DNA from 3 places in the Paenibacillus sp. FSL R7-0272 genome. Region 2 is predicted to be linked to each of the others. Evidence: riboswitches for the same ligand, from Rfam matches in the RefSeq annotation. Region 2 holds a riboswitch; each other region holds the start of a gene.
What was found. Region 2 has a riboswitch for cyclic di-AMP ahead of MKY23_RS10140 (C40 family peptidase). Riboswitches for the same ligand answer to the same signal wherever they lie in the genome.
Positions count from the first base shown of each region.

Region 1: it holds a riboswitch for cyclic di-AMP, as region 2 does, so the genes downstream of both, MKY23_RS16225 (3D domain-containing protein) here and MKY23_RS10140 (C40 family peptidase) in region 2, are expected to answer to the same signal.
Region 3: it holds a riboswitch for cyclic di-AMP, as region 2 does, so the genes downstream of both, MKY23_RS06750 (hypothetical protein) here and MKY23_RS10140 (C40 family peptidase) in region 2, are expected to answer to the same signal.

Region 1 is NZ_CP150221.1:3,670,033-3,680,431, reverse strand. It holds gene MKY23_RS16235 (ABC transporter substrate-binding protein/permease) at 1-743, shown strand, start outside; gene MKY23_RS16230 (amino acid ABC transporter ATP-binding protein) at 730-1,452, shown strand; cyclic di-AMP (ydaO/yuaA leader) riboswitch at 1,638-1,834, shown strand; gene MKY23_RS16225 (3D domain-containing protein) at 1,837-2,508, shown strand; gene MKY23_RS16220 (polysaccharide deacetylase family protein) at 2,640-3,458, opposite strand; gene MKY23_RS16215 (hypothetical protein) at 3,613-3,948, shown strand; gene MKY23_RS16210 (PspA/IM30 family protein) at 4,140-4,811, shown strand; gene MKY23_RS16205 (DUF350 domain-containing protein) at 4,907-5,308, shown strand; gene MKY23_RS16200 (DUF4178 domain-containing protein) at 5,340-5,846, shown strand; gene MKY23_RS16195 (DUF4247 domain-containing protein) at 5,858-6,607, shown strand; gene MKY23_RS16190 (HNH endonuclease) at 6,741-7,085, opposite strand; gene glp (gephyrin-like molybdotransferase Glp) at 7,324-8,592, shown strand; gene mobB (molybdopterin-guanine dinucleotide biosynthesis protein B) at 8,598-9,170, shown strand; gene xerS (tyrosine recombinase XerS) at 9,409-10,399, opposite strand, start outside.
Region 2 is NZ_CP150221.1:2,265,683-2,276,081, reverse strand. It holds gene MKY23_RS10160 (ABC transporter substrate-binding protein) at 21-1,367, opposite strand; gene MKY23_RS10155 (carbohydrate-binding protein) at 1,735-3,420, shown strand; tRNA gene MKY23_RS10150 (tRNA-Leu) at 3,613-3,697, opposite strand; gene pelA (pectate lyase) at 3,900-4,853, opposite strand; cyclic di-AMP (ydaO/yuaA leader) riboswitch at 5,229-5,360, shown strand; gene MKY23_RS10140 (C40 family peptidase) at 5,366-5,830, shown strand; gene MKY23_RS10135 (hypothetical protein) at 5,955-6,653, shown strand; gene MKY23_RS10130 (carboxymuconolactone decarboxylase family protein) at 6,706-7,035, opposite strand; gene MKY23_RS10125 (hypothetical protein) at 7,216-7,434, opposite strand; gene MKY23_RS10120 (hypothetical protein) at 7,553-7,882, opposite strand; gene MKY23_RS10115 (xanthine phosphoribosyltransferase) at 7,981-8,562, opposite strand; gene MKY23_RS10110 (hypothetical protein) at 8,767-9,825, shown strand; gene catA (type A chloramphenicol O-acetyltransferase) at 9,974-10,399, shown strand, end outside.
Region 3 is NZ_CP150221.1:1,561,854-1,572,252, forward strand. It holds gene MKY23_RS06695 (Cof-type HAD-IIB family hydrolase) at 1-552, opposite strand, end outside; gene MKY23_RS06700 (DeoR/GlpR family DNA-binding transcription regulator) at 557-1,333, opposite strand; tRNA gene MKY23_RS06705 (tRNA-Glu) at 1,684-1,755, shown strand; tRNA gene MKY23_RS06710 (tRNA-Lys) at 1,876-1,951, shown strand; tRNA gene MKY23_RS06715 (tRNA-Leu) at 1,967-2,049, shown strand; gene MKY23_RS06720 (helix-turn-helix domain-containing protein) at 2,308-2,724, shown strand; gene MKY23_RS06725 (hypothetical protein) at 2,825-3,451, opposite strand; gene MKY23_RS06730 (Rha family transcriptional regulator) at 3,487-3,690, opposite strand; gene MKY23_RS06735 (urease accessory UreF family protein) at 3,958-4,659, opposite strand; tRNA gene MKY23_RS06740 (tRNA-Leu) at 5,107-5,189, shown strand; gene MKY23_RS06745 (glutathione peroxidase) at 5,396-5,875, opposite strand; cyclic di-AMP (ydaO/yuaA leader) riboswitch at 6,255-6,430, shown strand; gene MKY23_RS06750 (hypothetical protein) at 6,548-6,976, shown strand; gene MKY23_RS06755 (HAD family hydrolase) at 7,134-7,832, shown strand; gene MKY23_RS06760 (Nramp family divalent metal transporter) at 8,187-9,545, opposite strand; gene MKY23_RS06765 (organic hydroperoxide resistance protein) at 9,955-10,374, shown strand.

The sequences.
Region 1 (10,399 bases), 1.4 Mb from region 2:
ACCGCTTGAAAAGCGAAGATAAGATCAACCAGATGGTTACAGAAGCAAGTCTCCTGATGGCTGACAAAGTCAATAAATCTCAAAACATTTTTCAATTGTTCTGGGAATACAAAGGCTTATATGCAACAGGTATCGGTTACACGCTCCTGTTGTCGGCGCTAGGCGTAATATTCGGGGTCATCATCGGTCTGATTATTTGCCTGTTCCGTCTTCATAATATGGCGATTCTTCGCTGGATTGGTACAACTTATGTAGAGGTGATCCGCGGGACGCCAATGCTGGTACAACTTATGATTATCTATTACGGGGTGTCGCTAACTTTTGGCATTAACTTCTCAGCACTTCAAGCAGGGATTATGACGCTTTCCATTAACAGCGGTGCGTATCTCGCCGAGATTTTCCGTGCCGGTATTCAAGGCGTTGATCGTGGTCAACTGGAAGCAGCCCGTTCATTAGGTATGGGCAGAGGCGCAGCGATGCGTTACATTATTCTGCCACAGGCCTTCAAGGCCGTTTTGCCAGCCATCGGTAACGAGTTCGTAACGATCATTAAAGAATCATCCATTATTTCGGTCATCGGTATGGTGGATATTATGTATCAAGCAAGTGTAGTCAAAAATCTCACATTCCAGGGTCTGAACCCGTTCATTATTGCGGCAGCCATTTACTTTGTGATGACATTTATTCTGTCCAAGCTGCTCGGACGATTGGAAAGGAAGTTGGGTGCAAGTGATAGACGTTAGGCAATTACACAAATCATATGGTAAAAATGATGTCCTGAAAGGCATCGACGTAACGATCGGCAAAGGTGAGGTTGTTGTAGTTATTGGTCCTTCCGGTTCGGGTAAAAGTACATTTCTGCGTTGTCTGAACCTGTTGGAACAGCCATCATCGGGACAGATCGATTTCGAAGGTGTTTCGATAACCGATCCGAAGCATAACATTAATGCTACACGTGAGAAGATGGGCATGGTGTTCCAGCATTTTAATCTGTTCCCTCATAAAACGGTTCAGCAAAATATTACGATTGCTCCAATCAAGGTGAAGAAACAATCCACGGATGAGGCTAACAAAATTGCCGAGGATCTCCTGAAGACAGTCGGTTTGGCGGACAAAAAAGATGTATATCCTAACCAGCTGTCCGGTGGTCAAAAGCAACGGATTGCCATTGCAAGAGCACTCGCGATGCAGCCGCATGTGATGCTGTTTGACGAGCCAACATCGGCCCTTGATCCGGAGATGGTCGGAGAGGTATTGGAAGTCATGAAACGGCTTGCTGAAGGCGGAATGACGATGGTCATTGTAACGCATGAGATGGGTTTTGCGCGTGAGGTGGGAGACCGCATTCTGTTCATGGACGGCGGCGTCATCGTTGAGGAAGGTACCCCGGATGAAGTGTTTGGTGCGCCAAAACATCCGCGTACGCGAGACTTTCTTGCAAAAGTACTTTAATTCATGCCATTCCGTATATAGAATCAAATGAATAACGGCGTTATCGGATCGAAAGATCCGGTGACGCTTTTTTGTTGTTTGCAGAAAAGGTAGAGCTGAAAAAGTAACTTTTCTGTTACCTGTAAAATGAATTAAAACGCCAAATGGAAACATTTACTACAGCTTAAGGTTACAAATTTGTGATATATTCAAGACTGCCGAAACTTCCGAAGCGGAAGTGCGGGGGACGTAACAATGCAGACATAGTTAATGATTTGAGAAATATGCTGCTTGGGGTGAATTAGGAATACATAATGCTTCAGCATGTCACGTACAGCCTATAGGGTGGGTTCCTCCATCCGAATCCGACAACTAACTTCGCAGGCATCATGAGGGAGGAAGACCATGCATAACAAGAAACGTTTAGCCAAAACAGCCATCGCACTACTGACATCCATTCTATTCATTCAAGCCGTTCCGGCTCACGCGGATTCCGTTCATGTGGCCAAAGAAGGGGATACCTTCTTCACCTTATCCAAGCAATACGGCGTTGATATGAACACATTAATTAAAACGAATAAAGACATCTCACCTTATAACATCTATGGTGGTTTGAAAATTACAATCCCAGGTAACGAAAACAAAGTAGAAGCGGCACCAGTTCAAGCGAAGTCGCAGGAAAAAACGGTGACTGCTGCAAGCCTGGACGTGAATACAGATAATAAAGTGGTACAGGCTTGGGGGAAAACATTCGACTATAGCAAAACGCTTAGTGTTAAAGCAACAGCGTATTCCGCAGATGCTTCCGAGAATGGTGGATGGGGCCCCGTTGATTATTTTGGCAACCCGCTCGAACTCGGCACAATCGCAGTGGATCCCAAGGTTATCCCTTTTGGAACCAAGGTATTAGTGACAGGGCATACACACCCTGGATTGCCGAAACAGGCTTTCGTAGCAACGGCTTTGGATGCAGGTAGCGCGATCAAGGGAAATCGTATTGACATCTTTATCCCTGGAAGCAAACAGTTCGTTAGTTCGTTTGGTTTTCAGGATATTGAGTTGTACATTTTAAAATAAGGCTTAAACCCTCTCATTTATGGATGTGAGGTCATAAGTTGAATTGAGCATTAATAAACAGGGTGTTCTTTCTTGCGTAATCATGATAGGCATAATTCATGACGACGTAGAGGGACACCCTGTTCTTTCAATTATTGTTTCTCTTTTGGCAGTTTAAGCATCTCGTCCAATGTAACTAATTCATATCCTCGGTTTCGCAATTCCTCAATAACCTCAGGCAAAGCCTCTACTGTACCTTTCAGGTTCGAACCTGTACCGCCGCCAGCATGTTGTAATACGATGGAACCAGGTTTCACCGCGGTGAGAATATTATGTTTTACCTTTTCCTTGTCTAGTCCCTTCCAATCGAGAGAATCCACATTCCAATTCACGATGCTGTAATGCTGTTTTGCAGCCCATCTCAACTGTTCTTCGTTAATGTCCCCATACGGAGGACGAATCATTTTGGGCGTATACCCCGTCAGGCGGTGAATGATATCGCCGGTATGTAGTATTTGTTTGCGAAAGGCAGTCATTGATAATTTGCTGAATTCAGGATGATTGTAGCTGTGATTGCCAACGATATGTCCTTCTTTCACCATCCGTTTCACCAAGTCCGGGTGTTTCTCCGCACGGCTGCCAACAACAAAAAAAGTAGCACGAACCTTATATTTTTTTAATACATCAAGTACCTGCGGTGTAAATCTTGGATCAGGTACATCATCAAAAGTCAGCGCAACTTGTTTGGTGGAAGGGCCATTGGTTTTGAACGTATCCGCGTATTTTTGACGAAGTTGACCTAGAGTCAACTGTTCTTCTTTAACATCTGACCCAGACGCCGGTGTATCACTGAGGGTTGAAGAAGGTTCCTCAGATGAAGCAGCAGACACAGGCGCAGGGGCTAAAGGAGCTGTATAAACCCCAGAGCATATAATAGTAACGAGTGCGAGCATGACGAGGCGTATTCGCATGTTAACGGCCTCCTTTTTCCAAAATTGCGTTCTCTATGGTATGCCCGTTGCCTGTTTCTTTTATGCGTGTGTGAGAAGTTTCATTGCATCATCAGGTCATGAAAGGCATAATTCCACCATATATAACATATAGAGAAGGATAGGTGGAGAGACGATGAGTACATATGATTTGAAATCCATTCGTTTAGAGGTTTTTGAGGCAGGACAGGACAAGGTATTTCTGGTTACGGGTGGTAAAGCTCATATCGGGGCTGTAGCTACATTCTATGTTGACCATGATCGGGTTAGTGGAACAACGGTACATATCCCGGGACACAAGGAACAAGAGTTATGTGAGCGGCTAGCCCGCAAGGCGGCCCTGCAACTGAAAGTTACGGTAACCGTTATTATGGGCATACATTTTGACAGCATTACACGAGTGCAGATCGACGAGATCGTAATGACTGCAGAGAGACTTGTGGATGAACATTTGAATAAGAAGTCAGAGTAATGTTTTGGTAATCGGTCACCTTATAGGATAAACGACACGTGCCTGGATAAGCATAACCTTCAGAGGTAATCCTCCTTATATTAGAGGTTGTCATCAAGTTTTAATTTTTTTTTGTAAAATTGAAACGAGTTGCAGATTGTAACGTATGTATCTTTATATACAATGCACAATCCACTGGGAGGAATAACCTAATGTCTATTTTTAAAAGATTACGTGACCTGACAATGTCTAACATCAATGCAATTATCGACAAAGCTGAAGATCCAATCAAGATGACGGATCAATATATCCGTGACATGCAAGAGGATCTGGAAGATGCTGAGAAAGCAGTAGCCGCACAAATCGCAATCGAGAAGAAGTTCAAGCAATTGTTCGAGGAACAGGAAGCACTTGTGAAGAAACGTGAAGAGCAGGCTCACACGGCAGCTCGTGCACAGAACATGGACCTTGCTCGTCGCGCTTTGGAAGAGAAGAAAGCAGCGGAAGAGAAAATGGTGGAATACAAAGCCAGCTACGATCAAAACAAAGCGTCCGCAGACAATCTTCGTGGCAAACTCGATGAGATGCGCAAACAATTGACACAGATGAAAAACAAGCGCGAAACGCTGGTTGCTCGTTATAACGCAGCCAAAGCACAAACCGAAATCAACAAAGCGCTGAACGGATTTAGCTCAGATACGGCGAGTGCGGGCTTGAAACGTATGGAAGAGAAAATGATGCAGATGGAAGCTCAGGCTGAAGCAAGCAACGAAATGTCTTCCAAAGGCAAATCACTTGACGAGGAATTTGAGAAACTTGGTAAGGATACGGCTGTTGAGGACGAACTTGCTGCACTTATGAAACAGTACGAAAATAAAAACTAACACCTTGGCGTTCAGCAGGGTTAACCAGCGGAGGGGAACAGCGTTTCTCCTTCGCTTTTAAATGCGGATCATGTTGATAAGTGGAGGCTGTGTAAATGGATTTGAACATTTTGGCGATGCTGGTCTGGACGGTTTCAGGTTCGGTTTTGCTGTTTGTACTGATGTATGTAGATTCACTTTTTACGAAATACAAGGATTTTGCTGAAGTCAAGGCTGGCAATATGGCGGTCACTACCCGGATGGTAATGAAGTTATTTGCGCAAGGTTACGTGCTTGCAACATCCATCTCGACAGCAGGACATCTTGGAGAAGCTTTGCTCGTTTCTGTTGTATCATTTGTAATTTTATTAATTCTGGAAAGTGTTGTTCACTTTATGATTCGCAAATGGGCCACATTGGATCTGGATACGGGAATACAGCAAGGTAAGACAGGGTATGGCTTGTTCTCAGGCGCTTTGCATATTGTAGGCGCATTGATTATTGCAGCGTGCTTGTAAGCCGATAAGATAAGGAACAGGAGTAATTGGCATGAGTGTATGGAAACGTATTAAAGGAATACTAACAAAGCCCGAGCCACCTAAAGTGGAAAAAACGATGCTTCAGCTTGCTCCTGGGGATATCTGTGAAGTGTCTCTGGTCACTTATGAAGTCGTTGGCAGGGTGCAGAATCGGGCTCGTAACGCAGTTGTATTAACGCTCCAGGATGGTAGTTCATTCCGATATTTACATGTGGAGGAGCGTGAGATCACGCGTTACGCCCTGTATACACCTATTGATGGGAGACTTGATGCCCCTGACGAGGTGCCGACCATTCTTGAACTGGATGATCACGTGTATCATTTGGAGGAAGAATATGGAGGTATGGTTCAGACTGTGGGTAGAACGCCTTATGGTCAGGCTGGTGAGCAGCTTGTGTGGCAGTATCAATCGGATGATAACAAACTTCTTCGTGTGGAATGGCAAGATAGAAGGTTTAACCTCTACGAGGGTGAGTCCATTCTTCCTGCGGATATCAAAGTGATTCGTTCGAACTAGGAGAGGTTCCAATGAAAAAACGCTTGGCACATGGATTAAAATTAATGCTGGTCCTCAGCCTTGTGATGTCTCTGCTGTCTGCGTGTGGTGCAGCTCCTTCCGTACAGGATACATATCCTCTTGAATCGGTAAGTGGCAGCGGTCAATCCACGTCTTATGTGTATCGGGCTGCAGATCGCACAGTTCCTGAAGTAGCAAAAGAGCTGTCCGATCAACGAACACCCGACCAGATCTCGGCAGAAAATACAGAGCGGATGTTCCTGGTGTATCAAGACCAGTATTATCATCTGCAACAAGATCCCAAGAAACCAGAGGATACGCTCGTCGAAGTCGATTCCAAGGAATATGTTCGTCAGAACTATAGCTCTTCCTTTTTACAAGGGTATCTAACGGCAACGTTAATCGGGAATTTGTTTGATACTTTTGGTGGACGCGGTTCAGGCAACTATCGGGGATACACGGAACGGGATACGTACAAACCGAGTGCGGGATCGTATCGGGCTCCAACGAGCAATGATAAAAAGCTGGCTCCGCCTATTACCGTTGAGCGAAAAGGCTCCATTACGCGGCGTGGCAGTGATAAGGACACAAGTGTTGGTTCTGGCGGCGGTTTATTCGACCGCAAAAAGGATCAAAGCCGAGGAAGTATCGATCGCAACAAGAGCAGTGGTGGCTTGGGTGGTTTGTTTGATTCACCAAAAAAATCCTACAAAAAGCCAAAGACTCGAATCGGTGGTGGCAGGATTATGAGGCGAAGATAACACCTCGCAAGCCTGAAATATATGATTCTTGGAATGATTATGATTTACAGGATGATGATTATATACAGGACAATAACAGTAGCATGGTGAGACACTGGCGAATGACAGTGAGCACCTTGTTACTGTTATTTTTTTATGATTTGCGGACATGATGGGACTTGCGAACACGAGGAATCGAAGAAGCTGGCTGTTTACGTATCCAGCGCAGGTAAGGAATGATCCGTTCATCTGCACGCAGCGATTGTAGATCGGTCAATCCCAGCGTAACCAGATCCCGATTCGTATATAACGAGTGGATTTGTTTATGACAGGGAATGCACAGGTTAGCGGTGGGCATGAAGCTACCGCCCATCTCCTTTGGTGTTAAATGATGAACTGTTGTCTCGACGGGTTCTCTCCCGCATAACTCACAATGATGATTCGTGGTGATCACCTCCCGATTTCGAATGCTATTATGTGCAAAGAAAGAGTATTTCATGTTACCTGTTAGGCCCCTGTTCATATTAGCGGGGATTCATAGCAATGATGTTCTTCCTGTTAAATCTCAAGAGTGAACACATTTAGAATGTGTCTGTTTAGGTACCTATGCAGTTTTCCTGTTCGGATTCAGTGAGTAATCGACTTGTCATCGGCGTATATTCGGGCTACACTTTCTTAAATGAGAAAAAGACCTCAGGAGGTAAGTTACTGTGAAACATAATTCCCATTCATATGATATGACCACCGCTAAATTTCATCGTACGGCTGTACAAGTATCGGAAGCACAGAGCAGAATTGCTGCTCAGGTATCGGCAGGCCGGATGGAACATGTTCCTCTTGCCGACTCACACGGCCGCACACTTGCAACGTCGATTGAAGCGCCGCATGCGTATCCTTTTTTCCGCAGATCAGGTATGGATGGTTTTGCGATTCAAAGTGCAGATACGGCTGAGGCCACAAGTGATCATCAAGTGTGGTTTCGCGTTATTGATGAAATCCCGTGCGGATATACACCAGAACATCCTATTACACCTGGAACGGCTGCAAGAATCATGACGGGTGCTCAAGTTCCGGATGGTGCAGATGCTGTCGTCATGATGGAGATGACGGAAAGCAAGCAAGAAGAAGGGCAGCACTGGATTGCACTGAAACGTCACATTCAGGCTGGAGCTAATATTACGCCAATTGGGCTTGAAGTGCAGGAGGGCCAGCAATTGATCGAAGCCGGTACCGTAATCGGGGCGGGTGAACAATCTGTGCTGGCGACGTTTGGCGTGGCAGAAGTGCCGGTCTTTGAACGGCCGAGGGTGGCTATTTTTGCTACAGGAACGGAGTTACTTGAGGTTCATGAGCCGTTGCAACCTGGTCGGATTCGCAACAGCAACAGCTATATGTTACGTTCTCTGGTTGTGGAAGCTGGAGGAGAGCCGGTCATGTACGGAGCCATCGCAGACGATGTGAATACCGCAAGGGCAAAACTGGAGGAAGCGATTCGGGACAATGATATCGTTGTGACGACAGGTGGCGTTTCTGTTGGGGACTACGATATCATGGGCGAACTTGTGCTCGAAGAACAGATGCAACTTCTCTTTAACAAAGTCACGATGCGCCCAGGCAGTGTAACTACGGCTGCTGTATATAAGGACAAGCTGTTATTTGCTTTATCAGGTAATCCAGGCGCTTGTTTTGTTGGATTTAATCTGTTTGTTCGTCCCACACTTCGTGCGATGCAAGCAGATGTCCATCCTTATTTGGAAGAATGGAATGTGATTTTGGAAGACGGCTATGCAAAGGTGAACAACTTCACTCGTTTTGTACGAGGACGTACGATCATTCGAGACGGAAAAGTATTTGCGGCTCCAGCTGCATCTCGTGTGGATGAGTCAAGTGTCATGATCACCATTAAAGACAGTGACTGCCTCATTGTGATTCCGCCTGAGAAAAAGGGCATAGCTGCAGGGGAACAGGTCACAATTCTTAAACTTCCAACCGGGCAAGCAAGGTAATTAGAATGGATAAAAGGACTTCTTCAGAGCCAAAGATCATGCAAGTCGTTGGATATAAAAATACAGGCAAGACAACAATGACAGCTTCACTAATCGCCGGACTTTCTTCCAAAGGTTTAAAAGTGGCTGCATTCAAACATGACGGACATGACCATTTTGAGATGGATCAGGAAGGGACGGACTCGTATCAGTTTGGCAAGGCAGGTGCTGCAGCTGTTGTGGTGATGTCTCAGAAAAGGACGGCGATTATTAAGCAACACAACACCCGGCTTGATGATATGTTGAACCAGTTCTCAGACTATGACTGGATTGTGATTGAAGGTTTCAAAGACGCCCCGTATCCCAAATTGGTGATGGTGCGCGAAGCCAATGACCTGACTCTGATACGCAAGCTTCAGCAGGTGGTTGGCATTGTTTTTTGGACGCCTGAATTAATGAAGGAAGCAGAGGCGGAAAAGTTAAGTGCTCAGATGGATAAGAAACAGGATATAAGCAAAGGAGCTATGGCCGGTTTTCTGTTCCATGAACGGGAAGTTATTGTAGAGGCTCTGCTCCAACTAAAATCACTTAATACCTGAGATCGTTAGAATGATCAAGGTCTGTGGAGGGCTATTTTTAACGTAACTATTATTATGTAAACTAAATAAATGATTTTAATATATAACTGCTAAAATGCGCCATTTAACCTATCTTCGAATGACCTGATATTTCATTTTGGTGCTTATTTCACACCGCGTGTTTGGCACGCGGTGTACTGTTTCATCACAATAGAGGACAGCCACATGTGCAATTGTCTACGAGACTCTTGTGATAACTCTAAGCATTATCATCCATGCGGCGTTCGATGGCTTCGGACATCGTTTTGTCGGTGAGATGCGCATAAATTTCGGTTGTTTCGGTAGAAGCATGACCTAGTTGCTCTTTGGTTTTGTAAATATCATTTTGCAAATAATAGTCGGTGGCAAAAGAATGGCGTAATTTGTGCACGGTAAGATACGGTTTGCCAAAACATTTAGCGTATTTCATAATCATCGCCTGAATCGCACGTTTAGTCATTCGACTTCCTTCAGATTCCCCGTTACGGAGTGCAATGAAAAGTGCTTTTTCTCGTTTAGGTGTGCGGTAACGGGATTGCCGCAGATTCATGTATGCTGCCAGCTCATCTTTGGCCTGTTCTCTGAAATATACGGGTGTTTTGTATGTTTCATCATTGTTACCTTTGCGGTAAACATAGAGCAGTTTGTTACCTAGATCGAGGTCATCCACATTCAAGTTAACCACTTCAGATACCCGTAGACCGGAGTTGAGGATGAGGCTGGCGATACAGGCATCTCGTTCTTTGTTCAACTCATGTGAGTACAGGGCCTGTTTGTTCTTCTGCATATCTGTAGCGTAGCCCTCGAGAATGTAACCGATAAATTCGAGTAATTCATTCTCTTCCAATATCTTGCCTTTGAGTTTCGCGGCAGTATCTTTGGGTTTATGGGTACGTTTGATCTCAATCTTGGCCATGATATTACGTTTAAGCAGCGGATAGAAGTCCTCATCTTCAGCAATTTGGCTTAAATAATGAAATAACGACCGCAGGGAAGAAAGCTTGCGTGAAACCGTGATTCTTGAATTGGTTCCCTCACGCTTCGTAGTCAGGAACAGTCGGTACGCAGTAACCGAATCCATACGTAGCACTTCCAGTTCGGTCAATGTTACCCCTTGGTTGGACTCAGCTTGGGACAGCCCTTCTGCACGTAGCCAGCTGAAAAAGGTATCATAATCTCTCAAATACTCCAGCAGCGTGGACGGAGACAGA
Region 2 (10,399 bases):
CCTTTCGAACGTTTATAATTCTATTTTCCTGCCTGACTAGCCCAGTAAGCTTGCACTTCCTCTGCCAGTCCATTTCGATCAATTACACCTGCCAAATATTTTTGCATAGATGCACCCGTCTTCGCCCAATAATCCTGTGGTAAATAATTAATCACACTGATATTCAACACTTTACCTTGGTCTACGTAACTACCCACTGCTTCAGATAAAATGTTACTGCTTTTCACTTTGACGTCTTTGTATGGCAGTGCCAGCCCCATTTGTGCTACAATCGCATCCTGCCCCTCATCACTCGTCACCATCCACTGAATGAATGCTTTGGCTGCAGTCTGTTGTTCTTCCGTAGAACCTGAATTATCAATAGCAAAGAGTTTCGGTTCACTGTAAGCTACTTGAGTATTTCCGTAATCTTCAGGGTTGTTGCTAATCGGAACAGGGATAATGCCAAACTCTTTGTCGCGGCCTTCCAGATTACCTATAACAGCCCATGTCCAGTCACCCATGAAATAAAAAGCCGCATCTCCTTTGGCGAAATCCGTACTATCCTTGGTGTAATCTGCCACGAGTGGATCTTTACTACGTGCGTTGTATTTTTTCAGCAGATCGAAGGTATCGATCAATCCGTTAAATGCAGCATTGTCCGTGAGCTTCGCAGTTCCATTTTCCAAGTCTTTTACGAACTTACGATTGTCTTCCACGTTCTTAGATTGAAGAGAATAGGTCAGTCCCAGATAATGCGCTCCAAGTGACCAATCTGCGCCATGAAGCATGACAGGTGCTTTGCCAGCCGCCTCTACTTTTTTGAAAACAGCTTCCAGATCGTCACGAGTTTTAATGCTGTTTGGATCAAAAGAGCCACCCATCGCCTCTTCTACAACCCGTTTATTGTATAAAAGGCCATACCCTTGTGCTGTCCAAGGGATACCCAAAAACTGACCATCCAGTAGCGCTCCATCTACCGCACCAGGCTTCGTTAACCCTTCATACGTTGACTTTTCCGAATCCAGATTGAGGAATTTGTCTTTATATTGCAAAATTGTGCCTGCATCCAGATTGGCAATTGTTGCCGGATTGCCTGAAGCAAGCAAGGATTGGAACTTTTCCAGCTGTGCTCCACCAATCGGGGTAGGAATAAGCTCAATGGTTACCTCAGGATGCAGCTCATGATACGTCTTGAACAATTTCTCAAAAACACCGTTGACTTCTGCGGAGGTATTAAAAAAGGTCAATTTCACCTCTTTTGTAGCCCCTCCAGCCTGTTTGTCAGAATCCTTTGCTGAAGAATCCGTTGTTTTACCCGAGGAACAGGCGGTAATGACCAACATCAGTATCAATACGCCAACAAACGGTACCCATGTCTTTTTCATTTCTTAACTTCCCCCCTGATGTTTGTTATGAATGCGTTTACATTTTGAATACAGCTTTATCATAAACGCTGATGATTCAACATGTCAACCGGTTGACATAAATTTTAAACAGCGCTGTTATCCTATGAAAATAGCATTCGAGTCAAAAAAACATAAAAAATTACAAACAACTGCAATATATCGGGTATTTTTCACAGGAATAATATAGTAGAATTTACAAAACAAATCCTTTTTTTGTCAAAAGATCTATCCCAATCATTTCTGAGAGGATGTGATGCCTCCCTTTTCGAAGTTATGCCGAGAAATTTATTTTTCTTGTCCAGGCTTTCGCAAGTCACTTATATTGAGGAGAGTGAACACATTGAAGATGAAGTTTAAATTTAAAAAATCAGTCAACCTGTTGTTAGCCTGCTTAACTGCCCTCCCCCTAATGTTAACTCCAACCAACGTATCTGCAGCAAGTGACGCCAACATCAACTTATCCTCGGAAAAACAAGTAATCCGTGGCTTTGGTGGTATCAACCATCCGGTCTGGGTTGGTGACTTAACTGCAGCACAACGTGAAACCGCTTTCGGAAATGATCAGAATCAGCTAGGATTCTCTGTACTCCGAATCTGGGTAGACCCGAACCCCAATAATTGGGCTCTTGAAGTTGCTACAGCCAAACGTGCGATTGAAAAGGGAGCTATCGTTTTTGCCTCGCCTTGGAACCCTCCAAGCAGCATGGTTGAGACGTTTAATCGAAATGGTGATACCAATGCTAAGCGGTTACGTTATGACAAATACGCTGCTTACGCACAACATCTGAATGACTTTGTAACATTTATGAAAAATAACGGCGTGAATCTGTATGCCATATCCGTTCAAAATGAACCGGATTATGCCCATGACTGGACCTGGTGGACTCCACAGGAAATCCTGCGTTTCATGAAAGAAAATGCAGGTAGCATCCAAGGTACCAAAGTCATGGCTCCAGAATCCTTCCAATACCTGAAAAACATATCCGACCCAATCCTGAATGATCCACAAGCACTTGCTAACATGGACATTTTGGGAGCACATTTGTATGGAACACAGGTCAACAATTTTGCCTATCCTCTTTTCAAACAAAAGGGAGCTGGCAAAGAGCTTTGGATGACCGAAGTGTACTATCCAAACAGTGACAACAATTCCGCTGACCGCTGGCCGGAAGCCTTAGACGTCTCCTACCACATGCATAATGCCATGGTTGAAGGCGACTTCCAAGCCTATGTATGGTGGTATATCCGCAGGCAATATGGACCAATGAAGGAAGACGGTACAATCAGTAAGCGCGGATACAATATGGCCCATTTCTCCAAATTTGTTCGCCCAGGCTATGTCAGAGTAGATGCTTCCAAAAATCCGGATACAAATACTTACGTGTCCGCTTACAAAGGTGATAACAAGGTCGTCATCGTAGCCATTAACCGCAGCACTTCGGCAAAAAGTCAACGCTTTGTGTTGCAAAATGGCAATGCGTCCACTGTATCTTCATATGTAACAGACAGCAGTCGTAATCTGGCAAGTCTTGCACCAATTAACGTTTCCAATGGCGCATTCACAGCTCAACTCCCAGCACAGAGTGTAACAACATTTGTTGCTAATATTACTGGCGGCAACGGTGGCGGCAATGTAGGCACGGGCACCACATATGAGGCCGAAACAGGAACAACACTTACGGATGCAGTCATTGAAACAGCTTATCCGGGCTTCACCGGTTCTGGATATGTTAACTTCAACGCTTATACAGGCTCCGCAATCCAATGGAATGATATCAATAACACAATCACAGGCACCAAAAATGTAAAGTTTCGTTACGCTTTGGAAAGTGGTACGCGGACTCTAGATATTTATGTTAATGGCACAAAAGTACTCAGTAATGAGCCCTTTACTCAAACAGGAAGCTGGTCTACTTGGGGCGAAAAAACAATTCAAGTACCTATGAATTCAGGTACGAATACACTCCGAATCGTAACAACAGGTACAGAGGGACCGAACATTGATAACATTACGGTGACAGCAGCATCATAAGTTATCTGATTCTAAACCTTTTTCTTTTTTAGCTGGGCAAAAAGTAGCCAAGCTCCCATATGGAATAGACCTAAGTTGCTCTACTCGTCTATTTTGAGACAATACTGTAATTAAAGACTGTTGATTGTTCTTTATATCATTAGATAGAAAAAGACCCCTTAGGCTATTGCTAAGAGGTCTTTTTCTATCTAATGCGGTCGAGAGGACTCGAACCTCCACGGGGGGTTAGCCCACACGGACCTGAACCGTGCGCGTCTGCCAATTCCGCCACGACCGCATATATTGTGTCTTTCCAATCATTATCGGCGACAAGAAATAATATACCACGCGTAGTTTAACATGTCAACACATCTATTCATCACCAAATAAGTGCGAAACAGATATGTATCCGATTCGCACTTATCAGGCCTGCTTCAAATTAAACTTATATATCCGTAAGTAGTGGACTTATTAGAAAATTCGGTTAAATAAACCATTTTCTACAGCTTGGACGGCCAGTTGCCGTACCATGCATAACCGCCTCTTCTTTCCTTTTCTATATCGCTCAGCTTATATTTCACAACGCCATCACGTCCCACAAAGATCGGTTTGTCCGTACCGAGTTCATAGAAACGTGCCCAAATCGGTGATGCACTGGAATCAGCAATAATTCGGCTATCCCCATTCGCTCTCTCATACCGATATCCTGTAATTTTCACTTTATTAAACCAGGCTTCGGCACCTTTGATAGATGCAGTAATTCTTGAATTAGCCGGTCTCGTTTTCAGAAACTTCACAATGTTTACGCTTTCACCTGCAGTTAATGAAGGCACTTCATAGATTCTGGCTCCCGCAGGTCTAAGTGAACTGGAATCATGCTGTTGTCCCCAAGCCGTTAACTTCCCACCCGATACCACCTGGGTATTCAGGATAGCATCGACTCCTTTGGAAACTGCATTTTTACTACGATTTGCAAGAGAACTGTCGATAAAGGAGAAGTTCCCCTTACGTCCTGCGACTTCATCAAGCATGTACAGCACATTAATCATCGCATCATCATTATAGGTAATATGTTTATGATAGCCGGAACTTTGATAGACTTGAGGCCAACCCCCATTGGAGTACTGCATATTAAGCAAAAAGTTGATGCCCTTGACCGCTGCAGCAGAGTATCGCGGATCATTTGTTTTTTTGAATTCACTTGCTAGCCTTCTGATTTCTGAGTATGTAGCTTTGTTATCGATCGTTGATTTGGCCCATTCACCTGACGTCTGACTGTAATCTTTTCTCCAGCCTCCATCGGGGCGCTGATTCTTTAAGATATCAGACATACTCGCCGTTGTACCGGAAGCATCAGCAGCCGATACGGTCGGTACAGGAAGGATAGCCATTCCCGCTACGGAGAATACCATAGAACACGCCAGTACAAATGTTACTAATTTTTTTGCTTTCACTCGACAACACTCTCCCCATTTACAAATTTGATTACTTATATCACATATATTCCAATGAAAACAATTTAAATACAAATTATGTATTTAATATGGTTATAATATGCAATAAATATATTTTTGTCAATATATGCAACAAACCAAAAAAATTTGTTAAACAGAATGGTTTCCTTTTTAGCTCATAACAATCTTGTTTATTATCCAAGTTCTCTCATATGAAACACAAATGACTTTTTTGTAATCTTTAACTCCCTAATTTCAACAAAATGATAACTAAAATCGATAATTCCGCTAACATTGAGGCTAAATGAACACCTTTAAACAGGTTTGACAATTACGCATTTATGCAATATAGTTTCAAATAGTTACAAAAACTTAATTATTCATTTGCCGAGTTTCAGGATTGAAAACGGGGGAACCATTTTGGGTGAATTATTCTTATACATAGGAAATATAGGGAACCTTCTACCGAACCCTTAGCTAACTCCGTAGGCATCGAAGGGAGAACATTGATTTTGAAAAAACTGATTATTTCCATTTTTGGGGCTGCTGTACTATTTACATCCGGGGCAACAAGCACAGAGGCAAGCACAATTAATACGATGGTTAACAATATGACAGGCATCCCGTACAAATGGGGCGGCACAACCATGGCCGGCTTCGATTGTTCCGGGTTTATGAGATATCTTTTCAACAAATATAGCATTGAGCTCCCTCGCACGTCGCAACAACAAGCGAAAGCCGGAACACCTGTCTCCAAAGCAAGCATTCGTACAGGAGATCTGGTCTTCTTCAACACAACAGGTAGAGGCATCTCACATACAGGAGTATACATCGGTGGAGGTCAATTCGCACATGCCTCCAGCAGCAAAGGTGTCAGCATCACCAAGTTGTCCAATCCGTATTTCAATGATCGTTATGTAACCGCAAGACGGGTGACAGGTCAATTTATGTACAACAAAATGTTGGGTAAACTTTAATGCTACATGTTAAAGAAAGAAGCAGCCACAAAGGTGCTTCTTTTTTATATCCATTTTTTGTCTTCAATTGCTTCCCTCAAATCCTGTAAAATATTTAAGGACATGAAAGGAGAACAGACAAAAAATGAAGAAGATGATGTTCGTTTTAAGTTTTGCTGCTTTAGTATTCACAATCCTAGGTTGCAGTAACGGGAATGCAAACGATTTTCGAGATTTTTCTTGGGGCACCAAGATCGACAAGGTCATTTCAACTGAAAAAAAGAATGGGAACGCTACTTATGAAGAGGACAACTTTTATGAACATGAAAAAAGCATTACATACTCTAATCTAATTGTTCTTGGTAAAAAAGCTGACGCTACATACGTTTTTATTGATCTTTTAGATAATACAAGCCGCCAGGATCTAATGAACGAAAGTAATACATTGCTTAAGGAATTGGAAAATCCAGAAACGACAGAATCAAGGAAAGAAGAAATTTACAAGCTTATGGATCAGAGAATAGAAGAAATGAAAACTGCAGCAAGTTCATATCCATTGGATGACTTCTTACTGCGACAGGCATTTTATCATTTTGACACGTTAAGCAGCCAAGAATCCGATGAAATCCTCGCAGAGCTTACTCAGAAATATGGTGAGCCGAAGATCGAAACCTTTGCTAACTCCCTTATTTATCTTTGGGAAAATGATCGCTCAAACATCGAATATGACACAGGAAGATCCAGAATAATGTATAGTGCAAAATACTCCATCATGGAGCAATTTGCAGATGTAGACAAGTACAACAAGAAATCAAACAGTAAAGAAAGTAATGATGAACTTTAAAAAAAGGTCATACCGCTCTATAAAAGAGCGGTATGACCTTTTGCTTCATCCACTAATGGAGCGCCTTCTGCACCCTCATTGCTCCCTGTGACAGAGCATGTCCGCCGCCCACTGCACCAGCAACAGCTACCGTCTCCATGATCTCCTGATCGGTCGCTCCCTTGGACCGGGCTTCCTCCACATGATAGAACGTGCACACTTCGTTATTAGCAAACAAACCGATACCTAGCGCAATTAACTGCTTGGTTTTGGCGTCAAGCACACCCGGCTGGAAGCACTCTCCCGTAAACTCATGATATGATTTCACCACATCCGGGAGAACGTCGCTTAATGCGCCAATCTGATCCTTATACGCATGAACTTTATCATTCATCAATGTCATGACTTGCAACACACCCTTTCGGCTGTAAATACAGCGAATTGTTCCACTGTACCTATCTTCTCTCGCGTGCGTCGCAAATATGCCTGATCCTGATGGTAATTCCAAACATTTAGTGTAGCAGACATTCTCTTAGAAGGAGCTCCGGTAACGTGAATCCGTTAAGCTAAGCACTCATGTCATTTATTCACTTAAAACACTTTGACGAGGCTCACTGAACAGCTGATAACGGTAAGACCGATCCAGCTTCACAACACGGCGATTTTGCCTGCGAATAAGTACTTGCTCATCATCCCAGGCTACCACGATGCCCGTTACATCATTAGACTCCAGTTCATCCCGCACTACTCTTACCTTCTCCCCTGACAAACGCAGGGCATCCAATTCTGTATCACTAATCATGTCATAACTCCTATACTCAAATTTCTTTACAAAAAGAGACCTAAATGAAAAGTCATTTAGGTCTCACGTGACTGTATTGGACTGTCATGTCATTCGAAAAAAATGTCCCGACTGAGAGTTACCGCTGCGCGTGCTCTTTGCTGTCGTTCTTCTCGAACCAAAAATCAAGCACTTTGGCGGACATCACACGTTCTTCAAGGTACTCTACTTGGTGCGGTGTAAATTGTTCTTTCCAAGAGAAGGACAACTCTTCACACAAGCCTACAATCGTCAGTAATTCTGACCAGGCAACATAGCGTTTGTACCAGAAAAATTGAGGATGTTCAATCATATAGGGATAAAGGTCATCGAATTCCGTATGTTTACAATCCAGGGCACGTTCAAAATGAACTTTCGATTCCGCCAGCTTATCAATAAAGAATTGTTCTGTTGCCGGTTGGTTCCCCATGGTGTTGCCTCCTCTCCCTAACATAACCCCATTATAAAGGAAATCTAAGGCCATGCAAAGTCATACTTCAAAAATTAGGCCCAATTTCCTTCAAAAAGTCACATTTCATTATCGTCGAATTGCACGGTGCCATTATTCAGTGAACGAATGCGTACAAGAGCTTCTACTGGAATCCCTTGTTCACGGATGGTGCGAGCACCAGCCTGGAAGCACTTCTCCACCACAACACCAAATCCCACAAGTTCTGCGCCGGAACGCTCAATAATTTTAATTACGCCGCGGGCGGCATCTCCGTTTGCAATAATGTCATCAATGAACAAAATGCGGTCATTTTCGTGAATGTATTCGCGAGACACCATAATATCCGTTACGATTCCTTTCGTAAAGGATGGTACACGTTCGCAGTAGGCATCAGGATCGGCCAGAAGCGTTTTTTTGCGGCGGGCAAATACCAAAGGTACCCCCAGTTCATGTGCTGCGGCAAAAGCAACCGGAATCCCTGATGATTCCACCGTAATCACCCGAGTAACTCCACTCTCGCGAAAACGAGCAGCAAACTCCCGTCCCATCTCCATCGTTAATGCAGGATCAATCTGATGGTTCAGAAGACCATCCAGTTTCAATACCTGATCCGAGATGACGACACCCTCTTGTAAAATTCGTTGTTTTAATACGTCCATGATTTGACCTCCCAAGCCTATCCTATGAGGTATAAAGTATCATATATCCGGCTACAAGTTCAAGCGAAATCAACCCTAAGTCCACAGAACCTGAACATTCAGAGCCGTTATCCGATCCTGCAGTCATGACTTTCATTGGTCAAGCATAACTTGTACTATGGTACCCGCATGTCCAACAATCCCGGGACCTGAAAGGGGAAACACATGAAACAGGTATTCCGGGTGCTACAGATTGCATTCACATACATCGGAACTGTTGTCGGGGCCGGCTTTGCCACAGGACAGGAAATATTGCAGTTTTTTACCCAATATGGCAAGTGGGCCACAATCACCATCACTTTGTCCACCATGCTCTTTGTCTGGCTCGGAACCAAAATGATGCTTATTGCTCATGATACCCGTTCGCGTTCCTATGAGGATCTTAACAAACATCTGTTTGGTCACAAAGCTGGCAAATGGATCACATGGATTACTCTTATTGTTCTGATCGGTGTAAACAGCGTCATGCTCGCCGGGGCGGGTTCTGTCTTTATGGAACATCTGGGTTTGCACTACCAAACTGGTTTGATCATCACTTTGATCGGTACATATCTTCTTCTGGGACGCGGAATGCAAGCTATTCTGCAAATGAACAGTATTGTGGTGCCCATGATGCTTCTGTTGTCCCTGCTTATGATTTTCAGTACGCTACATCATCCGGGTGTCTTTCGTTTTGTCACACTGACAACAGATAGCAATCCGTTTCAGGTATGGATTTCCCCATTACTTTACACCGCATTTAACCTTGCGCTCGCTCAAGCGGTACTTGTACCTGTAGGCAATCAGATTCGTCATCGCAATACATTAAAATGGGGCGGAATTCTAGGCGGGATTGGCGTAGGTTTTATGCTGATGGCAGCCCATTTTGCAATGTCGGCCCAGATGCCAGGCATCGTACAGTTTGAAATCCCTATGGGAAGTATCGCTTTTCAACTGGGATGGATAGTGCAATCTGTATATGTCTCATTGATTTTTATGGAAATATTTACAACGTTTGTTGCCGACATCTACGGCATGACTTTGCAACTTAGACAACATATCGATGTTCATCCCCGGTTGATTACACTAGTCATCATGATGCTATGTTACTCGTTTAGCCAATTTGGATTCAGCTCCCTTTTATCCGTTCTTTATCCCATTTTCGGATGCATGGCACTCTTTTGGGCGGGTAAGCTCATTAGGGATCGTTGGGGTACATTTCGTGGTCGGAATAATATGAATTGAAGATGGAGATATGAGGTTGAAGCCGTTTAAATGGATAAAGTTATGGTACAATTTAAAGTAAATCTTAGTTAAGGATGGGTTCTGATGAAAAAAGCAGACAACTTGGCCTCCTAAATTCGTTCTAGATAAAATTTAGGAGGCTCATCTAATGAATTTTAACAAAATTGATTTTAACACTTGGAATAGAACAGACACATTCCATCACTATATGAATCAAAATACTTCATTCAGCCTAACCAATGAAATGGATGTAACTGCTGTATATCAACTCATCAAACAAAAAGAATATCGATTCTATCCTGCATTTATCTTTTTAATTTCAAGTGTGGTTAACTCAAATCGTGCTTTTAGAACGGGTTACAACAAGGATGGAGATCTGGGATATTGGGATATGCTAGAACCGCTCTATACCATCTTTGATCACTCATCTGAGTCGTTCTCTGCCATTTGGACTCGTGTTACCGATGATTTCAACACGTTTCAAGATGCCTACATTATCGATGTAGAAAAATATAAACGTTCAGGCAAGCTGTTTCCCAAGACACCTATACCTGAAAATGTGTTTTCCCTTTCG
Region 3 (10,399 bases), 700 kb from region 2:
TTCACGTCCGCGTTGCACCTTTTCTGGATTCATCGAGAAGGCCATGATGTTATAGATGCAAGCTTCTGCCGGAATTTCAAGATGGCTGTTCACGCGGTGATAGTCTTTTTTGTCGTAGTGTTTTTTGATCGAATGAATCATACGCTCGATATCTTCACCGGGTTTTGATCCCAGGACACGTTCCAATTCGGCGAGCATCGTCTCATGAGTACTGATTGCAGCGTATATGCCCATCTGAGTTGAAGCTTCATAATAAATGTGCTCATCTTCCAGCCATTGCATGACAGAAGCGGCCGTTTCACGTTCCAGAGGGAGGTGGAATAAGCGTTCTCCATTCTCATCATGAATGGTAGCGCCGTTGGAACCGATAATCGGTGTTTTGATTCCGCCTTGGCGGCTAATTGCCACAACATCTGAATATACGCGTCCGGTCGCAATGGTTACTTTCATACCAGACTGTTGCGCTTTCTGGATGGCATCGGCATTCTCGCGGCTAATCTGGCTGTCTCTATTCAACAAAGTTCCATCTAAATCGGTAGCAAATAACTTCATATCTTTACAACTCCTTATCTTGTGTGGGTTCAGGGATTAGAATCTCAACCTTTTGTTCGTTTAAAAAATCCAGCCATTCCTGATCCGGCCATTGATCTGTAATTAATACGTCTACCAGCGACCAGTCTGCAAAACGATAACCATAACGTTTGCCCATCTTGGAGTGGTCGGCGAGGATAATTACTTTTTTGGCGGATTTCATCATTTGATGTTTGATCTTGCCTTCCTCTTCGGAAGCACTGAAACCATCCATAGTGAGACCGCCAATGCCTATAAAGGCTTTATCCACATAGTAGTGGGAGAGTGTCTCAATAACCGGTGTACCGTAGACATAACGCTGTTCCTTATCCAATCGGCCTCCTAACAGTCGAATCTGGACTGCTGTGTGCTTGGATAACGAATCAGCAGAGTGAATGGAATTTGTAATTACAGTGCAGGATTTCCCGTTCAGATTCTCCGCGCAGGACTGCACCGTTGTGGAGGAATCCAGGATAATGGTTTCTCCTGAACGAACGAGAGCAGCGGCGAGTTTGCCAATGGCTCTTTTTTCCTCAGATACATACTTCAACCGATCCTGATACGATTTGAACTCTTGTGGGGGAGAAGGGAGGATTGCGCCACCACGTGTACGAATAATGGCTTCCTGCTCTTCGAGTTTAATCAGATCCCGGCGTGCCGTATCTCGTGAGACATCGAATAAAGATACAATCTCTTCAGCCGAGATACGATGATGCTTGCGCAGGTGCTCGATAATGAGTTGCATGCGTTCTTCTTGAAACAAACGTAAAGCCTCCTTATATTCATGGATGACCGTGCGTTGTACTATAGTTTAATTATAAGTAATTATAATGCGATCTGCAATATTGTAAGTGAAAATAAGTTTTTATAAGTTTTTTAATCATTAATTTACATAATTAAAGTACAGTTATGACAAGAATGTGATTTTAGATATAAGGAGATGTAAATAGGGAGCCAGATTAGGAGACAAAAAGTAGACCGATTGGCTGAGAAAAATGACTTTTGAATGCGAGCAAAAATTTGGGTTTTAAAAAAATATAAAAAAAGTGTTGCACTGTTTTATTTCCCTGTGATATACTCATTCTTGTCGCCAAGAAGACAAATTGTTCATAAGGCCCGTTGGTCAAGGGGTTAAGACACCTCCCTTTCACGGAGGTAACAGGGGTTCGAATCCCCTACGGGTCATAGCATTACCTCATTCTTCACCGTTAAGAGATTCGTCTTTAATCAGGGATTTCTTTGAAAGTCACTGCTCTGTAACATCCGATATGAAGCATGGCATAACATCAGGTGAAGGTACATTGAGAGCCATTAGCTCAGTTGGTAGAGCACCTGACTTTTAATCAGGGTGTCGAAGGTTCGAGCCCTTCATGGCTCACCATTTACAATTTTATATGCGGTCGTGGTGGAATGGCAGACACGCTATCTTGAGGGGGTAGTGGGTGTATACCCGTGGAGGTTCGAGTCCTCTCGACCGCATCAGATTTTAGAGTGGGACATCCTTAAGGAATTAAGGGTGTCTTTTTCTATTTTTTCGCGAATGCTAAGTTGTTGTTTAAAACGAACCTTTAATCAGCGAACCGGGCCAATCAGATTGATGTATTTATCGGACGATACTCCAGATGACTGGAACAGTGCTTTTCCTGGATATAAAAGGGCTGAGGATTCAGAAATATTGTGCTATAATTCAATCATATGGCATTTAAGTTGATATTACGGTTGGAAGGCGGTTCTTGCATGAAGTCAATCTATGAGCGAATTGAGCACCTGATTGCCGAAAGAGGGATGACAAAGAAGGCCTTCTGTGAACAGCTGAAGATAAGCACAGGCAATTTGGGTGACTGGAAACGTGGTAAATCAATCCCGAGTACAAATAAACTCATTGAAATTGCTTCATTTTTTGATGTGAGTCTGGACTGGTTAATGATTGGGCGTTTATCGAAGGAAGCCATTGTGCGGGAAAAGCGGGAAGATTATTTTTTTAACGTGTTGCGGCAATTGAATTGCCAAGAGAGTGAATTATCGACTGTGGAACAGTCTTTTATTAGTGAATATATCGAGTTCACTCGTTATCGCAAATTCAAAGAGAGTAAAGATTCCGGAAACTATAGCTACCAACCTGAAGTGGAAGACGAAAATAAGTCAGAGCAGTAAGGGGCGTAAGTGTCTCTGGTTGATAAAAAAACCTCCATCTGTGCCCAAGGGAATGATTTCCGGGACAGTAGGGAGGTTTTTTTTCTGTAGAAATATCCGTTTAGTGATGCTGATCAAGAATACTGGAGTATTTGGGGTACAACTGGCGGATGCAATCTGGGCAGATGTCGTGTGTAAACTCGGCGGAAGTGTGTTTTTCCAGATAGCACTCAACGCTGTTCCATTTGTCTGATTCATCCTTGATATGTTTGCAAACGGCACAAATAGGTAGCAGTCCATGGAGGGTGCGCGCTTCAGTCAAGGCTTGTCGCAGCTGAAGCTCTGTCTTCTTCTGTTCTGTAATATCTGTGTGAGCGACCAAAGCAAGGTTGGTATCTATCGTAGGTCCGTTCTGTAAGGGAGTAAGTTCTACGCGAAACCATTTCTCCTCGTTGTGTGGTGTGATAACAGAGATATCGTATGTATGGGTTTTGTTAAAAGGAATAACGTTATGCCTCAGATACCTCGCGAACTTGGTTGGATAGTGGTTTTTTTGTTGTGCTGCCCATGCTTCCATCAGGTGGAGGTAATGATTGTGGCGGCTGGCTGCGCGTATGAAAAGTTTATGAAGTCCGTGCTGCCAGGCCCGGTTACAGCTTCGTATCATCCATTGATGATCAATAATGATCAACTGATGATTGGTCGCCTGGAACGATAGGCTTTCCAGGTCGGATGTAATAGTTCCCATGAGAGAAGTCCTCCTTATGATGGATGAAAGTGTTCTTATCTCAGTTCCTCTGGTATGTTCAAAATGTCAGCGACCTGATGTCTGAATCGGGTTGCTTTGCGTGTGCCGTGAATAAGGTTGGATAGACGGTAGGGTGGAATATCATGTTGTTCGCAAAAGGTTTTCTGATCGACCTGAAGTTCGGTTAGCCGTCGTTTGATAGCCCATCCGAACGGAGTGACTGGCTTCTTCTTGTTCAATAGGGTTCACCCCTGAGTGGATTTTATAGTATTCAGCAGGTCATTCTTCGTGTGAAATAGATAGAAATACGTGCTGTTGGTTCCATTATATACGTAAATTCGTCATCTAACAATTAAAAAATACGGAAATAAGTGTATTTTTTGAATTAAAATGACGTAAGTCCGCCTTTTTGTTGATTGGACAAAATAAAAAAACACGCCAGCAAGGGGAGTTGCGGCGTGTTTTTGGTGTGCTCTGAAAAAGAGGTTTCGAGGAGGAGTGCGGAATTATGCTCTGTAAGCGTGCAGGCCTGCTCCAAGCATGTGGAAGCTGGGGAATAACGACTTCATGGACATGGACGTAGGATGCATGGGTGCATCCGGTGAGGAGGCGCTCACAGTAGTCCATTCATTCTCAAGGTCTGCGGTCAGGCGAGCCAGCAGTTCCCGAGTGGCATTTTCATTTAGGGGGATAACTTTGCAAGCTTCGGATACGCATGCATTCATGGCTGAATGTAAGTAACCGAGAACCGCCTCTTCGACGGGGATATCGAGGTGGTGGTTGATCCAGGCGTGAACGGTGGGGAGGCAACCAACTGAATTGTATTTTACGAAGATTTGTTCAAGCGGGCTAAGGTCGATCCAAGGATGCAAGGCGCGAGACAGTTTGATTAAACGTTTGCCTATGATTGCTGCTTGCTCTCTAAGTTCAGGAGGGGTTCGCTGTACATGTACAAGTTTGTCGATCAGGGCAATTCGCCATGTATCCTTATGATCTGTTGCGGTGTAAATCCCCTTGATAGCCATACCTTCTAGACGAACGAGACTGGGGTGTAACTGGCAACGCATAAATGATTCGAGTTCCTCAGCTGTCCGAATGGTGCCTTCCTTGATGTGGGTGTCCATGCCGAAGAAATGGGTGAATCCTCCCACTTGGACAGAGGGATCAAGCAGTTTCGCATAATCGAGTAGCTTATTCCCACGGTTCACGATCTTTCGCCTCCTGCGCTTTATTGTGTTATATTTAATTACATATGATAATCTTTTCTTAAGTTTAATGTGTAAATCCGAATTATATGATATATATATTCACATAAATATCCGTGTTTTGTCAATGATTTATGAGAAAATAAAAACTTAATTAAATATTATGCAGAATTAGAGTTATATAATATGACATAATAAATTATATCTGTGTCATATATTTATGTCTAAAGTCCCTTTGGCCTTTTGCCGAATCAGATTAATGATATGTAATTTTCGAGGAAATATGACTGAATTTTGCAAGAGGTGTGGAATAGGAAGGGAAGAAGAACTGTTATCAATTTAGAGTAAAGCCGGTTGTAGTAAAATGTCATTCATAAAGTGATTAATAAGGACTTTACATTTGTTTAAGAATCCGGTATAATCAATTCTGTTGCCGATAATTTACGACATGCGGTCGTGGTGGAATGGCAGACACGCTATCTTGAGGGGGTAGTGGGCGTATGCCCGTGGAGGTTCGAGTCCTCTCGACCGCATTATATGAAGATTTACGAGAGAAGCTTTCCGTGATGGAGAGCTTCTTTTTTTGTTTTCATATAGCAAACAAGGGCGAATTATTCAGGATGAGGGCATGTGTTAAAAGAGAGAACGCAAAAAAGCCGCCCAAAAGCTTGAGCAGTGTCTGGCTCTTTGCTTTATAGGTGGCTTGTTTTTGTTTATATGTTTGTTCGAAAGTCTACATTTATTGGTTAATCAGCTTCTGAATATCCTCTTCGATTTTGTCCGGTGTAGTCTGCGGAGCATATCGTTTCACAACTTTACCGTCCTGATCGACAAGGAATTTGGTGAAGTTCCATTTTATTGCTTTGGAGCCGAGCAAGCCTGGTGCTTCTTTAGAAATGTGCTGGAAGAGCGGATGAGCGCTGGAACCATTGACGTCAATTTTCTCAAACATCGGGAAGCTTACACCATAATTCATCTGGCAAAACTCAGCAATATCATCGGAAGAACCCTTCTCCTGCGCGAATTGGTTGCTTGGGAATCCAAGCACTTCAAACGGAGCATCCTGGAATTTATCCTGAAGTTCTTGCAAACCCTTGAATTGAGGGGTGAGACCGCACTGGCTTGCGGTATTCACGATTAACAACACTTTGCCGCGATATTGGGACATCTCAATCTCTTGTCCGCGAAGGGTGTTTACTTTGTAATCATAGACTGACATGGGGAACGCCTCCATCCTGTTATTCTTAATATACTTATTATATTTTAAGCAATTAAATAATGCAAAACTTATTTGGATTTAGCGTTGTTATAACCATTCGCCTGCTGGAATCCAAAATGGATGAGAAATACATGAATCAATTTTTGTGCGGTTGAGAATTAGATAGCTTGGAAGAGAAGGATAGCGTATGACCTCATTGTAAGCGTTATTATAGGTGGTTATTGCCGGAAATCTGGCGATTCGGTGATCTGTATGCACTTTACATGATCATGGCACGGGGTGTATGATTCATAGCGTAATTTGAATTTTAATTAAATTGTACCTGAAAAACGAAACAAACGATAATATCGATCGGTCTTATAATGAAGATTTACGAACGATGTTTTAATCGCTGAGTTTCCATTCATTGTGGATGGAAAACGGGGGAACCAACAGAATGGGCTGTATGACAGCAGCGGACATTCATGGGGTGAATTTTTCGGTGAAAGCCGGAAATAGGGCGACTCTCGCGCCCGAATCCGTCAGCTAACCTCGTAAGCGTTAAAGGGAGAGGCAACAAACCGCACGCTGGTTCATGGCGCTTTCGTCATGGATTATTTAAGAAGCGTTTCGGAGGCCTTGGTCCCCACGCTTCTTTTTTGTTGTCTTTTCACGCCAAGGGAGGAACGAAGAATGGATAAAGAGATGATTTTGGTAACCGCTCCAAATGAAGCAGGACGTAAATTTGTGAAATTGCTGATGTATAAAAAAATGCCATTTGCCGTTCTGACGAACAGTGCTGATGAGGAGCGCAAACTTCGCCGTCTTGGCGTAGAACACGTCATCCGTATGAATACAGCAGCTGCTGAGAAATGGTTTTTGCCGCAAGGCAGTGTAGGCAATGTATTTATTTTTGAGAACAGTCTGAACTTGACATGCCGCTATCTTCAAATTTGTCGCTCCTGGACATCGAAGTCCTTGTGTGTGATCACGGAGCAGAGCCATCCTAAAGGGATTTATCGTGGAATGGGCGCGGATAAAATTGTGTATTCACTGAATGGAGAAGTTGGGTTCCTTCTTAATAGCTGCAATAAACCGGAAGCTGAAGTGAGCAGCTTGTGATTGACATTGATCCAAGGTAAGACGCCTGTTATAATTGCAGGTATAGACTAACGGAATTTGAGGAGACTCATGCTTGTCGTGGGTCTTCTTTTTTTATGGAAACAGTACGGTAGTATAGAAGCGAGGGATAACCTGTAGCTTACGAGGAGGAATCAGCGTGCCGGATATTGCCGGATTGAAGTGGTTGTTTTTTGATGTGGGGGATACGCTGGTGGACGAATGGGAGCCAGTAGATGATATTATTGGGCAGTTCGTTCGGGAAGCGAATGATTATGGCTATCCAGTAAAGATTGAGGCGGTAAGAGAACTGTTTGCTACCTGTTACTGTAATTATGAACAGTGGCCCATGAAAGTGGCCATACGTACATATATTCATGATGAAGATCACCGCATTCAGATTCAGGACAAGCTGAAATTCCATAAAGAATTGGAGCAACCGTTTCCTTCTGCAACCAAGGTGCTTGAACAGCTTTCGCATCACTATCGTATTGGCATCATTGCGAATCAGAGCCCTGGGACTGAAGCAAGGCTGGAGAGTTACGGACTTCGTAAATATGTCCATGTCCTGGCCTGTTCGGCAGAAGAAGGAGTGTCCAAGCCTGATCCGGAGTTGTATGCGGTTGCTCTGAAGCAAGCTGGATGCGCGCCCGAAGAAGCGGTTATGATTGGAGATCGAATTGATAATGATATTATGCCAGCACGTAGTTTAGGCTTACGCACCATTCGTATTTTGCAAGGGTACGGAAGGTTCCAGCCAGAGCTTTCGGATGGCGAGCGTGCAGACTGGACGGTTGAATCGCTGGATGAACTTTTGCCCCTGCTTATACCGGATGTGGATGCAGGCAAATCTATATAATGATCTGCTAGATGAGATCGGATTACAGATTTTTTGTGTCTGGAGTGGCTTAACAACTCAAAGACACCAAAAGGCTGATGTGCCCCCCACTGTGGCACATCAGCCTTTTTTATTACGGAATTATATAAGTTGAATTCCTTTTTACACATAAACGTAGAGGACAGAAAAAAACTGGAAAAGCAAAGCGTTTGCCTGAAAGCTTTCTGAAAGAAAGCTACATCGGAAGCATACGCGCATCACCAGATTTTCCACTTGAGAAAAAGAATCCAAAAAATCTGGGGATAACCGCTACTCTCCAGGTTATTCTGTCATTGGAGTGAAAGTGTAAACATCTTTAGTCTGACTTATATAAGCTTAGAACAGCATGATGGTCTGGATGATTAAATACACATTCAGCACAACGATGATAGCGGCAATAGTCCAAGAGACGATTTTGAGCCACAGTTTGTTTGCAAAAGGCCCCATGCTTTTTTTGTCACTTGTGAACATCACAAGCGGGATGACGGCGAATGGCAATTGCAGGGACAGGATGACCTGACTCAAGATCAGCAACTCTTCAGTGCCGCGCTCACCGGCAATAGCAGTGACGATAACAGCAGGGATGATTGCAATCAGTCGGGTAACCAGTCTACGCAACCACGCCGGGATACGGATGTTCAGGAAGCCTTCCATGACGATCTGTCCTGCGAGCGTGCCTGTAAGGGTTGAGTTCTGACCGGATGCGAGCAAAGCTACGCCGAACAAGACACTGGCGATCGTTGTACCAAGCAGTGGGGTTAGCAGATGATACGCATCTGCAATTTCAGCGACCTGTGTCATACCGGCGCTGTGGAACACTGCCGAAGATACGATCAAGATGGCCGCGTTAATGAACAGAGCTAGCGTCAAAGCAATGGTTGAATCCATCGTGGTGTAGCGGATAGCTTCTCTTTTGCCCTGAGTGGTTTGCTCAATCTGGCGGGTCTGCACAATGGAAGAATGCAGGTACAGATTGTGCGGCATAACGGTAGCTCCGACAATAGCAATCGCGACATACAGCATGGCCGGGTTCTGCAAAATCTCGGTGCTAGGAACGAATCCGTGAAGAACACCGCCCATATCCGGTTTCGCCAAAAATAGGTCGATGCCAAAACATAGAGCAATGGTTGCCATCAGTATGATTACGAGGATTTCCAGCGCACGGAAGCCTTTATTTTGCAGTACCAGAATGAGTAAGACATCCACTGCAGTAATGATAACACCATATAGCACGGGGATATTAAACAGCAACTTAAGGGCAATTGCTGAGCCGATAACCTCAGCTAGATCGGTAGCGGCTATAGCGAGTTCACACAAAATCCATAACATCATGACGACGGGAGCGCTGAAACGTTCACGACATGCTTGGGCTAAATCTCTTCCAGTGACAATGCCTAGTTTACCTGCAAGGGATTGTAGCACCACGGCCATCATATTAGAGATAAGAATGACGGATAATAGCGTATATCCGAATTTTGAACCGCCTGCGATACCGGTAGCCCAGTTACCGGGGTCCATATAACCGACAGCGACAAGATAACCTGGGCCGACAAAGGCGAGGAACTTTTTCCACCACGCCGCATTTTTGGGTACTTTCATGGAACTGTGTGCCTCACCTAGCGAGGGGGTCATCGTAGCTGCAGTAGCAGACGCATATTCGCTGGATGGAGAATTGAACGGATTTTTTTGACTCATACATGGATCACCTGACTTTACAATAAGATGTGGCCGGCTTGTAGCCGGAATAAATTCATTTTTAGAATGTGCTCTAGCACAAATACTGTGGCAAATAAACGGAATGAATACGAGTGCTCATATATCTAAAATTTTATGTTCATGTTTACATTGTACACCCTCAATAATTTTTGTCTAGTGCAACTTTTGTGTAGTCGGACAAAAAATAAGGAGAATCTGAGGTTATATTTTCGAAGAGCCTCTTTGTATCGTACCCATTTCGTTAAAAGATACGACTTTTATCAGGGACGCATGAAATGTAGCCAAATGTAAAAGCTGATAAAGTAAACAATCAGACGTTTCAAATCGAGCCAGAAGTTTAAAATGAATTGTAGGCAGTCAAAACTTTATTAACGAAGGAGAGATTCTGATGGAAGCTTTATATACAGCAACAGCGACAGTAAAAGGTGGACGAACAGGTTCGGTGGCTTCTTCGGACGGTGTACTGCAACATGATCTGAAAATGCCGAAAGAACTTGGCGGTGCCGGTGGAGAAGGCACAAATCCCGAGCAACTTTTTGCAGCTGGATACGGTGCATGTTACGAGAGCGCTCTGGCTAACGTGGCACGCAAAGCAGGTGTGAAATTGGAGAATGTCGTTGTAACCAGCAACGTATCGATCGGCAAAGATCCAACAGATGACGGATTCAAGCTAGCGGTTCGTCTGGATGTGAGTATGCCGGGAGTGGATCACAGCCAGGCTGAGGATCTTGCCCGCAAGGCGCATGACTTCTGTCCTTATTCAAAAGCAACACGCGGCAACATTGACGTTGTACTCAACGTTGTCTAATAGATAAGATAATTCCTGGCTCTTT